2 regions of the Arthrobacter sp. KKT183 genome follow, and region 2 is predicted to be linked to the other one. Evidence: riboswitches for the same ligand, from Rfam matches in the RefSeq annotation. Region 2 holds a riboswitch; the other holds the start of a gene.

Region 1 (5,895 bases), 1.4 Mb from region 2:
GAGCGGTCCGCACTGGAGCTCGACCTGCGACATCACTCTGTCGCTGGTTACCTCTGTCACCAGCCCCACAAAGCGGTTGCGGGCGGACGTTGCAACACCGTGCGGGTCTGCGGGAAGGACAGCGCGATCGCGTGCCAGGCGTGCGAGCTCCAGTCCGTCGACAGAGAGGACACCCGATGAGCGCTTAGCGCCCAGGATTCCATCGTCGATCCAGCGGCGCACGGTATCGGTACTGACGCCCAGAAACTGCGCGGCGTCTCGGATGCGTACTTGAGTCATAACATCCAACCTATCGTGGTATGTGCAACCAAATGACCCGTATCCGAACAGATTTTTCCATCCCGGTCGAGACCATGGCGGAATGGGTTTGGGGCGGGGCTTGGTTTCGGGCTAAGATGGTTCGTCGGTCACATGTTCTACAGGAGTTTTCATCAAAAGCGATCTCAGTTCGCCCCTGGTCTTCAATGTCAGGGATCTTGGGCGCAGCCCGGGGAGCATGCGGACAGTCGAAGAACATGTGCCCGCGCCGAAAGATTTTGGTGTGGCGCTCATCGGCGTTCAGGAAGGCTCCAGCATGGAGTTGGACCTGAGGTTCGAGGCTGTACACGAGGGGATCCTGGTATCGGGAACCGTTGACGTCGAAGTATCCGGCGAATGCGGTAGGTGCCTGGACCCGCTCAGCTACGGCACCAGTGTCGATGTGCAGGAACTCTTCTACTACGACGCCCCTGAGATGGCGGAGGATGAAGAGGAGGACCTGCAGCGTCAGGTCGAGAATGACACAGTCAATCTCGAACCGGTGCTGCGGGACGCAGTAGTGACATCGCTGCCGTTCCAACCGGTATGCCGGGAGGACTGCCAGGGTTTGTGCGCTGAATGTGGTGCTCGCCTGGAGGATGACCCCGGACACCGGCACGAGGTCCTTGACCCCCGCTGGGCTGCTCTGACAGGGTTGGCCGGTGCGGCCGCCGACCCTGAGGCAGCGGAACCAGAAGTTAAGACAGAGTCAGACAAGAGAGAAGAGAGTTAGTCGTGGCTGTTCCCAAGCGGAAAATGTCCCGCTCGAATACGCGTGCACGCCGGTCCCAGTGGAAGGCTGTTGCTCCCAAGCTGGTGAAGACGGTGGAGAACGGTCGCGTCACTTACAGCCTTGCCCACCAGGCCAAGGTTGTCACCGATTCCGCCGGCACTGAGTTGTTCCTTGAGTACAAGGGCCGCAAGGTAGCCGACGTCTAAATGCCAAGAGCACCGGTTTACGGTGCTTGAGGCTTCGATCGCGAAAGCGTCGCCGCGTGGAGAGTTCAGAAGATCTTTTGAAGCGTCTCGGTGTCACTATTGACGCCGAGACGCTTCGTCTTGCCCTGACACATCGGTCCTATGCGTATGAACAGGGCGGAATCCCTACCAACGAACGCCTCGAATTCCTCGGCGACTCCGTCCTCGGGCTTTCGGTCACGGACGCTCTCTACAGGGACAATCCTGATCTTTCAGAGGGTGAACTCGCCAAGAGGCGTTCGGCGGTGGTGAGTACCCGCGCCCTCGCGAAGATTGCCCGCGGCCTCGATCTCGGGCAGCACATCCTCCTGGGACAGGGAGAGAAGCTCACCAATGGCTGGGACAAATCCTCAATTCTTGCTGACACCATGGAAGCCATCATCGGCGCCACCTATCTCAGCAACGGCATGGAGACCGCACGGTGCCTCGTCATGCGCATCATCGGTCCGGTGCTCCGGGACGCCGCAGCCCTTGGCGCCGGAACGGACTGGAAGACCAGCATCCAGGAAATCGCCGCGGCACAGCGCATGGGGGTTATCGACTACAAGGTGACGGGTTTCGGGCCTGACCATGACCGCCGGTTCGAGGCCGTCCTGGTGATCGGCGGAGCGACCTACGGCTCAGGTTCCGGGCGCTCCAAGAAGGAGGCCGAGCAAGAGGCTGCCTCTGCCTCGTGGAAGCTCCTTCAGCCTGAGGTAAACCAACTGCCTCTCGCACACGCGGACGCACAGCTCCGCCACTCCACGTGATCTTTGCACCTCGTTATGCCTGAGCTTCCCGAGGTGGAGGTAGTGCGCAGGGGTCTCGCGCGCTGGGTTCGCGGGCGCCGCATCGAGGCGGTCGACGTCCTGGACCCCCGTTCAATCCGCCGCCATGCCCTCGGCATCGAGGATTTCATTGGAAACCTCATCGGAGCCCGCGTCAGCGATGCCGTGCGTCGGGGCAAGTTCCTCTGGCTGCCCCTTACCCTCACCGATGACGACGGCGGCTCCCGGCCTGCGCCGTCACCGGACCTGGCGTCCTCAAAGGAACTCCCGGACGGCAGGCCGCCAGTTGCGCTCATGGCTCATCTTGGAATGAGCGGCCAGTTGCTGGTCGAGGACCGCACCCAGCCGGACGAGAAGCACCTGAAGGTTCGCCTTCGGCTGTCTCCGGCTGCTGGGCCTCAGCCGGTGCCGGAGGAGCTTCGTTTCGTGGACCAGCGGATCTTCGGCGGGCTTTTTGTCACGAGCATGGTGGCAACAGCTGATGGTCTTCCCGGCGGACTGGGGGAGGACCTCGTTCCCCTGGTGCCGGTTGAAGCGACGCACATCGCACGTGACCCGCTGGACCCTGCATTCTCCTTCGAGGATTTCTACCGCAAGCTGCATTCCCGCCGCACGGGGCTCAAGCGCGCCTTGCTCGACCAGACGCTCGTCTCGGGAATCGGAAACATCTATGCCGACGAATCATTGTGGGCAGCGAAGCTGCACTACGCCCGCCCCACTGACACCCTTCGGCGTGCAGAAGCCTCGCGACTGGTCGAGTCGTGTAGGGACGTCATGATCCGGGCGCTCGAGGCAGGCGGCACCAGCTTCGATTCGCTTTACGTAAACGTGAACGGCGCGTCCGGATACTTTGAGCGCGCGCTGAACGCCTACGGGCGGGAGCGGGAGCCCTGTCGGCGATGCTTCGAGAATGGTTTGGATTCCCTGATCCGGCGCGACACCTTCATGAACCGGTCCTCATACACGTGCCCCAGGTGCCAGCCACGGCCGCGTAACGGACGCTGGTGAGCGGCTCCGACGTGACAAAAGTAAGTAAGCTGACTAGATTCGATATCTCAGTATCTCAGTACCCGACACGTCAGGAGTATCGCGATGAAGAACAAGTTGGTTTTTGCAGCAGGTATGGCAGCAGGCTACGTTCTGGGCGCCCGGGCCGGTCGTGCAAGCTATGAGCAGATCAAAGTGAAGGCCAACGAGCTCTGGAACAACCCGAAGGTCCAGGACAAGGTTTCCCAGGCATCGGAGACGGTAAAAACGAAGGCTCCGGAGGTTCAGGCGCAGGCAGAGCAGGCCCTGAAAAAGGCGCAGTCAGCCATGCACCGCAATGGCGATCAGGACGGCCCCAAAAGCGCGCAGGACGAGTACAAAATCTAATCCGGCGCGGCTGAACCGGCGTTTCTCGTGATTGAAATGTGACATCCAGTCCGAAAGAATGTAACGTTATGGACACGCCGGGCTCAAAAGCCCGGCTTCCTTCTGGTGGATTGCCTAATCCTGCCGCCGTCGGAAGGTCCGTTCGCTACACACTGCGGCAGGAGCGGGGGAACCAGATAGCGGGCTTCTTCAGAAGTCCTAGGGGTGAAGACTCACCGGTCCAAGACCGGTAGTCCGGCTGGCTCCCATCCGAATCCGACAGCTAACTCCGCCGGCATTGGGAGAGGCTATTTCCGTGTCCAAAAACCGTCATATCGCACGCCACCGTGCAACCCCGCCCAGCACCATGCAGGTCGTTTCCAAGGCAGTGAGCTCACACGCCGGCACCGTTGGCCGCCCAGCAGCCGTTGTTGTAGCAGCTTCCGGAATCATGTTCGGAGCGGCCCTGCCAGCAAGCGCGGGCACCACCACTTACACCCCAGCACCGTCAGTTGAGGCCAACGTCCAGGCTGCAGCCGCTCCTGTGGCCCCGGCAGCTCCGGTTGCTCCGGCTCCCGTGGCGCCGGCTCCGGCCGTCAATGCTCCTACCCACACTGTGCAGTCCGGGGACACTCTCGGCTCGATCGCAGCGAACTATGGCGTCAGCCTGGACGCCGTGTTCGCTGCTAACGGCCTCGGCTGGGATTCGATCATTTACCCGGGTCAGGTCATCAGCCTCTCCGGTAGCGCTGCTGCCGCTCCGGCTCCTGCCGCAGCTCCGGTACAGCAGATTCAGGTAGCAGCTCCGGCAGCCGCGCCTGCAGTGCAGGTACAGGCAGCTGCTGTTGCTCCGGCACCGGTCGAGACCAGCACCATCATCAGCCTTGCCTCCAGCAACATCCAGGTTGCAGACAACTCGGGCAGCGCCAGCGGCGCAGGCATCCTCGCGTCGGCTCGGGCCCAGCTCGCAGCCGGTGCTATCCAGGATTGCACCGTGCTCCTCGAAAAGGCCCTTGGTACGGGCGATCTCGGACCGGCACAGTTCGCTGGCTACGGTACCCCGGTTAGCACACCTGCACCGGGCGACATTGTCATCACGGGCGGACACGTAGCCGTCTACGCTGGCAACGGCCAGGTCATCAGCAGCGGAATGAATGGTGCAAACCTCACCATGCAGCACCCGCTGAGCGATCTGCCGGGCGCCTACTTCGTGCGCGTCTAATCTTCGCCTTAGTCTCTCGTCGCTGGGGAGGACCTGTAAAGGTCCTTCCCAGCGGCATTTAATGAACCAACGCGACAGGGAACAGGCTGACCAGGCTGAGGGTCCGATCGCAAACCGTCAGTTATCTGAACATCAGTGCCTGATGCGCGACGCTGAATCGCCATAGTGCGCGGCGAGGCGTGCAAAACCCTCGTCCAGGCTCACCTCCGGAGTCCAGCCAAGCAGGGACCTGGTGTGCCGCTGGTCGAACCAATGGGCCGTTGACAACTGCTCCGCGAGGAAGCGGGTCATGGGAGGCTCGCTGTCGGCCTTGGAAGCGCGCCAGATACTTTCGACGACGCTGCCGGCCGCTCTGCCTGCCCAGCCTGGGATCGATCTCCGGGGTTCCCGGACGCCGCCGGCGGAGCAAATGCGGGTGAGGAGCTCACCGATCGGGCGCGGTTCACCGTTCGTGATGACCAGCGGGGATCCGGAGATGTACTCCATCCGGTCAAGGGCGGCAGCGATGGCCGACGCCGCATTGTCCACGTAGGTTGTGTCAACGAGCGCGGTTCCACCGGCAAGCAGTGGCAGCCTGCCCGCGCGGGCCCGGCTGAGTACCCGCTCTACCAGCTGGGTGTCACCGGGTCCCCAGACAATATGGGGGCGCAGAACCGCGACCGGCATCTGGCCGTCGTTCGCCTCGAGAGCAAGGATCTCCGCCTGCGCCTTGGTGCGCGCATAGGATCCGCGGGCGAGCTCCGGCTGAGCCGGCCCGGCAACCGCGCCAACCAGCGACGCTCCGGTGTGGGCCACTGACGGCGAGGAAACGTGCACGAAGTGCTGAACGCCCGCGGACCGGGCCGCAGCCAGGAGCCCAGCTGTGCCGAGCACATTGGTGCGGTAGAAAGCATCCGGATTGCCGGTGACAGACACCTTTGCCGCGAGGTGAATGACGGCGTCGACCCCCGCGACAGCGTTCGCAAGGGCGGAACCGTCAGCGAGGTCACCTGCTAGGTCCTCCGCGCCCGGCACACCGGAGGGACGCCGCTGGAAGGTCCTGACATCGCGGCCGTTGCGCAGGAGCAGGGACGCCACCGCGCCGCCCAGCATCCCGCTGGCACCGGTGACGAGGACCTTCACGGCCTCTTCCTCCCACGCCCCTGGAGCGCGTCGCCGGCCCACGCAGCTACTGCTGTACGGTCGATTTTTGCGTTATGCCGGATATCGGTCGGAAGGGCGGACAGCGTGAGGACTGCAGCGAGACGGACTCCGCCCGGCCGGACAACGTCCCGGACC
Region 2 (5,895 bases):
CTTCCGGGCTGATGGAGTCCTTCTCGAGCATGATCTCGCTCATTTCCACGGCCTGGCGGTGGTGCGGGATCATCATCTGGGCGAACATGACATCGGCATCGTTGTGTTCGGCCGCGGTGTCCTGCGTGGTTTCCGGTGCGGCTGAGCCGGCACTGGTTTCCGGTGCCGTAGCAGTGCCGGGTGTGTCGCTGGATCCGCAACCGGCGAGCGTGAGGGTCGCGGCGATCGCCAGCGCGGACATGGAAAGGTAACGCTTGGTCATGAGGGTGTGTCCTTCGATGGTCGAGCTATCTGCATTTCAGGCGGCGGGCACGACGGGGTTGCCGTCGGCCCGTTTCGGAGTCGGGTAACTACGCGACTCTTACGTGCGACTGATGCAGAGCTGAACCAGTGTTAATGAAGGCACGAAAGTGCGGGGAAGCCGTACAACCGGCGGTGGGCCCCGCAAGCGAACACGGCCATAGGCCAGGCGGCTCCTGAGGACGATAGCCGTTGCAAAGGAAACCACTAGGAACGCCAGGATGCACACACCCGCGGCGATCTCTTCACCGCACGTATCAGCACAGTCCAGGTTCAGGGTCATCCCCGGGTCTGCGGTGTCGGATGCAGATGCCGGCGTGATCGCCTGGTGATGCACAGCCGTTGCGGGCGCCGCCGTGGCAGCCGAACCGACGGCGTGTGAGGCACCATGCCCGCCCATCCACACATGCATCGCAAGGATACCCACGATGACGGCGGTCAGGCTAAGGAAAAGAAGAGCTGTTCGGGGGAAGCGGCGTGGAAGGGGCAAAGCGATTCTCGACTTCTTGTTCATCGCTCTGCCCCTTCCCGCTCTACTAGGTTCTTGGTCCTGATATCAGAGTACCGATCGATCCTGTGAGGGATCGAATCGGTGTTCAGCCGGTGAGGGCTGCCGGATCCAGGTTCATCCGGCGCAGGAGCTGCGCGTTCAGCGCGACCACAATGGTCGATACCGACATCAGGACCGCACCTGCCGCCGGGGAAAGAACGATCCCGGCGAAGGCAAGCACCCCGGCGGCCAGGGGAACGGCCAGGACGTTGTAGCCGGTGGCCCAGACGAGGTTTTGGATCATCTTCCGGTAGCTGGCCCGGGACAGATCGATCATGGACAGCACCGATCGGGGGTCGTTGCCTGCCAGGACGACTCCGGCGGATTCCATCGCGACGTCGGTTCCGGCGCCGATGGCGATACCTACCTCGGCGCGAGCCAAGGCAGGGGAGTCGTTGACCCCGTCCCCGACCATGGCGACCTTCAGACCGCGCTGCTGCAGTTCGGTGACCTTTTTGTCCTTGTCCTGAGGCAGGACGTCGGCGAAGACCTCGTCGATCCCGAGATCCCTGGCCACCGCGTCAGCGACCTGCCGGGCGTCGCCGGTGATCATGGCAACTTTCACTCCGCGCTGCTGCAGGGCGTGTACCGCGGCCCGGGACTCGTCCCTGATGCGGTCCTCAAGGCGGAGGGCGCCGACAACCTCACCGGCGCGGATGACGTGCAGCACTGACGCTCCACGATCAATCCATTCCAGAGTCTCGTTGGTGATCTCCTCTGGCACGGTGAGTCCGAGTTCGCGGAGCATATTCGGTCCGCCTACGGCGACGTCAGCGCCGTTTACCTGGGCGCGCACTCCCCGCCCGGTCATCGACGCGAATCCGGTCCCCTTGTATCCGAGACCGGTGGCATTGTCGTCTTCCTGGGCTGCGCGGACGATGGCCCGTGCGACGGGGTGTTCGCTGTCGGCCTCGGCGGCGGCCGCGAGGGCCAGAAGTTCAGCGGTGGTGGTGCCGGCCGCGGGTGCGGTGGCGGTCACGGCATGTTTGCCTTCGGTGAGCGTTCCGGTCTTGTCGAAGAGGACCACATCGATGGTTCGCATGCGTTCGAGTGCCATCCTGTTCTTGATCAGCACCCCGGATTTCGCTGCCCGTTCGGTTGAGATGGCGATCACCAGGGGAATGGCAAGGCCGAGGGCGTGGGGGCAGGCAATGACAAGGACCGTGACGGTGCGGATGACCGCTTCGTCCGGGCTTCCGAGCAGGAGCCAGGCGATGAAGGTGATGATCCCTGCGCCGAGGGCGAAGTAGAACAGCAGTGCGGCCGCCCGGTCGGCCAGGGCCTGGGCTTTGGAGGAAGACGCCTGGGCTTCGGCTACCAGGCGTTGGATTCCCGCCAGTGTGGTGTCCGAGCCGACGGCAGTGACTTTGACCCGGACGGAGTTGTCCGTGGCGACCGTTCCTGCCACGACGGTTTCGCCGACGTTGCGGGGTACGGTGCGGGACTCACCGGTGATCATGGATTCGTCGAATTCCGCTGAACCGTCGACGATGGCGCCGTCCGCCGGTACGCGGGCACCGGAGCGGACGAGGACGACGTCACCGGTAACCAGGGAGCTGACGGGTACGGTTTCGATTCCGGAGGCGGTAACGCGGTCGGCCTCATCGGGCAGGAGCGCAGCTAGTGCGTCCAAGGCTCCTGCCGCGGATCCGAGGGCGCGCATCTCCATCCAGTGTCCCAGGAGCATGATGACGACCAGCAGGGCCAGTTCCCACCAGAAGTCCAGGTTGAAGTTCCCAATCCCCAGGGTGGTGATCCAGGAGGCGATGAATGCCACGCTGATCGCCATGGCGATCAGCAGCATCATGCCGGGTTGGCGGGATTTCAGCTCGGTCCACCCTCCCTTGAGGAAGGGTGCGCCGCCGTACACGAAAATGACCGTGCCCAACAGTGGGGAGATCCACGAGGCTCCAGGGAAGTCCGGGACTGTGTAGCCAAGGATCATCGCGAACATGTGGCTGAACAGGACTACCGGGATGGTCAGGGCGAGGCTGATCCAGAATCTGTTTTTGAACATTGCTGTGCTGTGTCCGGCGTGCTGGCCGTGTTCATGGCTGCGGTGGTCCTCGTCCAACGCTGAATGCGGGTGATCCGAGGGCATCGCCTGTCCATGGGTGTCCTCATCGATCACACCTGGGGTGGTTGTTCCGTGGCTGTGGTCTGGCTGGTTGTGATGATTGGTGTTCATGGCCATGTCCTTTCCTCGTGCGAGGTGGTACCTCCTTGCTCAGGCGGTCGTGAGCGAGTATCCGGCGTCCTGGATCACCGGGGCGACCTCGGCGTCGGACAAAGCACGGTTTCCCGTGACGTGCACGGTCGAGGTTCCTCCCGGGACCAGGTCGGTCCGCACACCGGAAACCCCGTCCAGGGTCGTCAGTGCGTCCGCAACCTTGGAGGCACAGGAACCGCAACTCAGCCCCTCCACACCGAATTCGGTATTAACTGCTTCTGCAGGTACTGGGTCGGCTTGAACGTCTGACTGCGGGGCGCAGCAGGCGCAGCCGACCGAGTTCTTTTCAGTCAGCCGCAGATCAGCGGTGGGGGGGCCACACATGGGAACTCCTTGCGTTACGTGGTGAGCGGGATCAGGTAGCGCTGGATGTCGGGGCGCTTCCGTCGCGCATGATGTGGGGACTGGTCGAACGTGCGGCTCCAGAGGAACCGGACAATGTCATCCAGTACCTCCGAAATTATACCCCCCCAGGGTATATGTCAAGAGATAGTTTCCGCGGATCCCCATGAGGGCGGGAGCCTCCAGCGGCAAGGGGGAGACCCGCCGTGATCCAATTGTGATAATCGCTGCGGGGTGAGGTACTCTCAATCTCGTGCCTGCCCCCCATGGAGGCACTCCCACACGGATCGCCGAGCTCTGTCACCGTGGTGGGGTCGTCCGTTTTCCGCTGGCAGAGGCGGGGGAACCATGTACGCGGGCCCATGCTTTGAGGGTCCTTGGGGTTAAGCCGTTTTCACGGCCGGGTGACTCCCATCCGAACCCGACAGCTAACCTCGCAGGCGTTGGGAGAAGGTACTCGATTTATGTCTACTTGGCATGCCCCCGCGCGCCATCGCGCAGTTCCGGCCCAGACCAATACGTTGGCTGTCATCTCCAAGGCTGTCTCCTCCAATATGGGATCTGCAGGCCGCCAGGCTGCAGTGATCACCGCAGCTTCCGGTCTCATTCTCAGCGCTGGCCTTCCGGCCCAGGCGCTGGACGCACCGCAGCGTCAGGTGAGCACCAGTTCGTTGGTCGCCACCGTGGAAACCGAGCCGGTGTCCGCGGACACATCGGCCGATATCTCCTTCGAACGCGAAGCCGTCGCCGCTGCGCCCGCTCCAGTTGTCGCTGCGCCGGCTCCTGTCGTCGAGCACCCGGCCCCCGTAGCCGAGGCGTCACTGGCAGCCGTGCAGACGGTGGAAACCGCCCCGGTACAGCAGGCCCCTGCCGTGCAGGAAATGGCCGTGCAGGAAGTGGCACTGCCCGCTCCGGCTCCTGTGCCGGCTCCCGAGCCGAAGCCGGCTCCTGCGCCTGCAGCCAGCAGCAGTGTTGGTGCCGCGCTCGTAGCTTCGGCCTACGCTCAGATCGGCCGTACCCAGGACTGCACCATCCTCGTCGAGGTCGCACTGCGATCCATCGGCAAGTCTGTCGGCGACCTCGGGCCCGAGCAGTTTTACCAGTACGGGACCGTTGTCGGCTCACCAGCCCCAGGTGACCTGGTCATCCGGCCCGGCCACATCGCTATCTACGTAGGTAACGGCCAGGTCATCAGCAGCGGCATGAATGGTGTCAACGACACCCTCCTGCACCCCCTGAGCGATCTCCCCGGATCATCCTTCGTCCGGGTCAACGGCTAACAGCCACCTAAGCCGGGCAGGAAAGGGTCAACAGGGCGATTGCGAACCGCCCCAAAGCTCTTCACCTACCCACACCTGGGCATGCCGGAGTAATTTCCCCCTGTACTCCGGCATGCCCTCACCCCGTTTGAGTGAGTAGAGATCATCGTTGTCTTCCCATAACGCGCACGGTCGGCGCCGCGCCGCCTCAGGACGCCGCCGCGCAGCAGCGGCCGCCCCACGTCACGAGCACGGCCGTCGCGCCGTGACCCGTAGCGCGACGAACCGTCGCGCTTCACCCGTTGCCCCGGTCGCCGGTGCGATCTCGGCCGTCGGCGTGCTCAGCGCCGCTCTTCTCGCCGGCATTTCCCTCACCGCAGCGACTCCATCGTCCGTGGAAACATCCACCACCAGCTCGGCCGCGGACAGCGCTCAACAGCCACGAGCGCACAGCGTTGAGGCCGATCCGAAGGCCGAAGTGGATTTCAGCCGTGTCGCGGTGCCCGGTGCTGCCTCCACTGAGCCGGCGACTGGGTCGGTGAATTCATCCCACCTTCTAGCCGATGGTCCCATCGAGACGACCTCCGGCGATGATACGGAGGATGTGTCTGCGGCCGAACCCGCTGAGCAGTCCGGCCTCGGCACACCGCTGGCCCAAATGACCACCGTCTCGACCTTCGGATATCGCACCAACCCACTGACCGGGTCGCCAGGGGAAATGCACACCGGTATCGACCTCACCGGCGCATGTTCCACTCCCGTCATGGCCGCTGCCAGCGGAGTCATCACCGAAGCCGGATGGAGCCCCTACGGTGGAGGGAACCGCATCGTCATTGACCACGGGGACGGGCTCAAGACCACCTACAACCACCTCGCCACCATTGCCGTCAGCGTAGGCCAAACAGCTGCCCGGGGAGACGTTGTGGGCGGAGTCGGAACCACCGGCAATTCCACCGGCTGCCATTTACACTTCGAAGTCATGATCAACGACGCGCTCGTCGACCCCGCTACCTGGTTATAATCCCGCGCAAGCACGAGGGGCCGGGAAAAAGCCCGGCCCCTCGCGTATGCCTGTTTCCCGGTGTTGTGGTGCTTAGACCGTACCGGAGGGACGGCCGCCCTGCCGGTCGTACCATTCCTCCAGCCAGGACTGCATCTGCCCAATCTCCTCCAACTGGGTCTGGCGGATGGTTCCGCAGAGGGAGAGCAGCTCG

The links. A riboswitch is a leader RNA that binds a small molecule or an ion and turns the genes downstream of it on or off. The one in region 2 is predicted to bind cyclic di-AMP.
Region 1: it holds a riboswitch for cyclic di-AMP, as region 2 does, so the genes downstream of both, ACZ2GY_RS09850 (LysM peptidoglycan-binding domain-containing protein) here and ACZ2GY_RS16570 (NlpC/P60 family protein) in region 2, are expected to answer to the same signal.

The regions. Positions count from the first base shown of each region.
Region 1 covers NZ_CM145770.1:2,065,789-2,071,683, reverse strand. The annotation lists gene ACZ2GY_RS09880 (TOBE domain-containing protein) at 1-279, opposite strand, end outside; gene ACZ2GY_RS09875 (YceD family protein) at 497-1,030, shown strand; gene rpmF (50S ribosomal protein L32) at 1,033-1,236, shown strand; gene rnc (ribonuclease III) at 1,293-2,024, shown strand; gene mutM (bifunctional DNA-formamidopyrimidine glycosylase/DNA-(apurinic or apyrimidinic site) lyase) at 2,040-3,050, shown strand; gene ACZ2GY_RS09855 (hypothetical protein) at 3,135-3,416, shown strand; cyclic di-AMP (ydaO/yuaA leader) riboswitch at 3,528-3,707, shown strand; gene ACZ2GY_RS09850 (LysM peptidoglycan-binding domain-containing protein) at 3,712-4,617, shown strand; gene ACZ2GY_RS09845 (NAD-dependent epimerase/dehydratase family protein) at 4,750-5,739, opposite strand; gene ACZ2GY_RS09840 (alpha/beta fold hydrolase) at 5,736-5,895, opposite strand, start outside.
Region 2 covers NZ_CM145770.1:3,507,323-3,513,217, reverse strand. The annotation lists gene ACZ2GY_RS16590 (DUF305 domain-containing protein) at 1-262, opposite strand, end outside; gene ACZ2GY_RS16585 (hypothetical protein) at 362-814, opposite strand; gene ACZ2GY_RS16580 (copper-translocating P-type ATPase) at 897-3,038, opposite strand; gene ACZ2GY_RS16575 (heavy-metal-associated domain-containing protein) at 3,078-3,404, opposite strand; cyclic di-AMP (ydaO/yuaA leader) riboswitch at 3,701-3,880, shown strand; gene ACZ2GY_RS16570 (NlpC/P60 family protein) at 3,887-4,702, shown strand; gene ACZ2GY_RS16565 (M23 family metallopeptidase) at 4,851-5,702, shown strand; gene ACZ2GY_RS16560 (DUF305 domain-containing protein) at 5,775-5,895, opposite strand, start outside.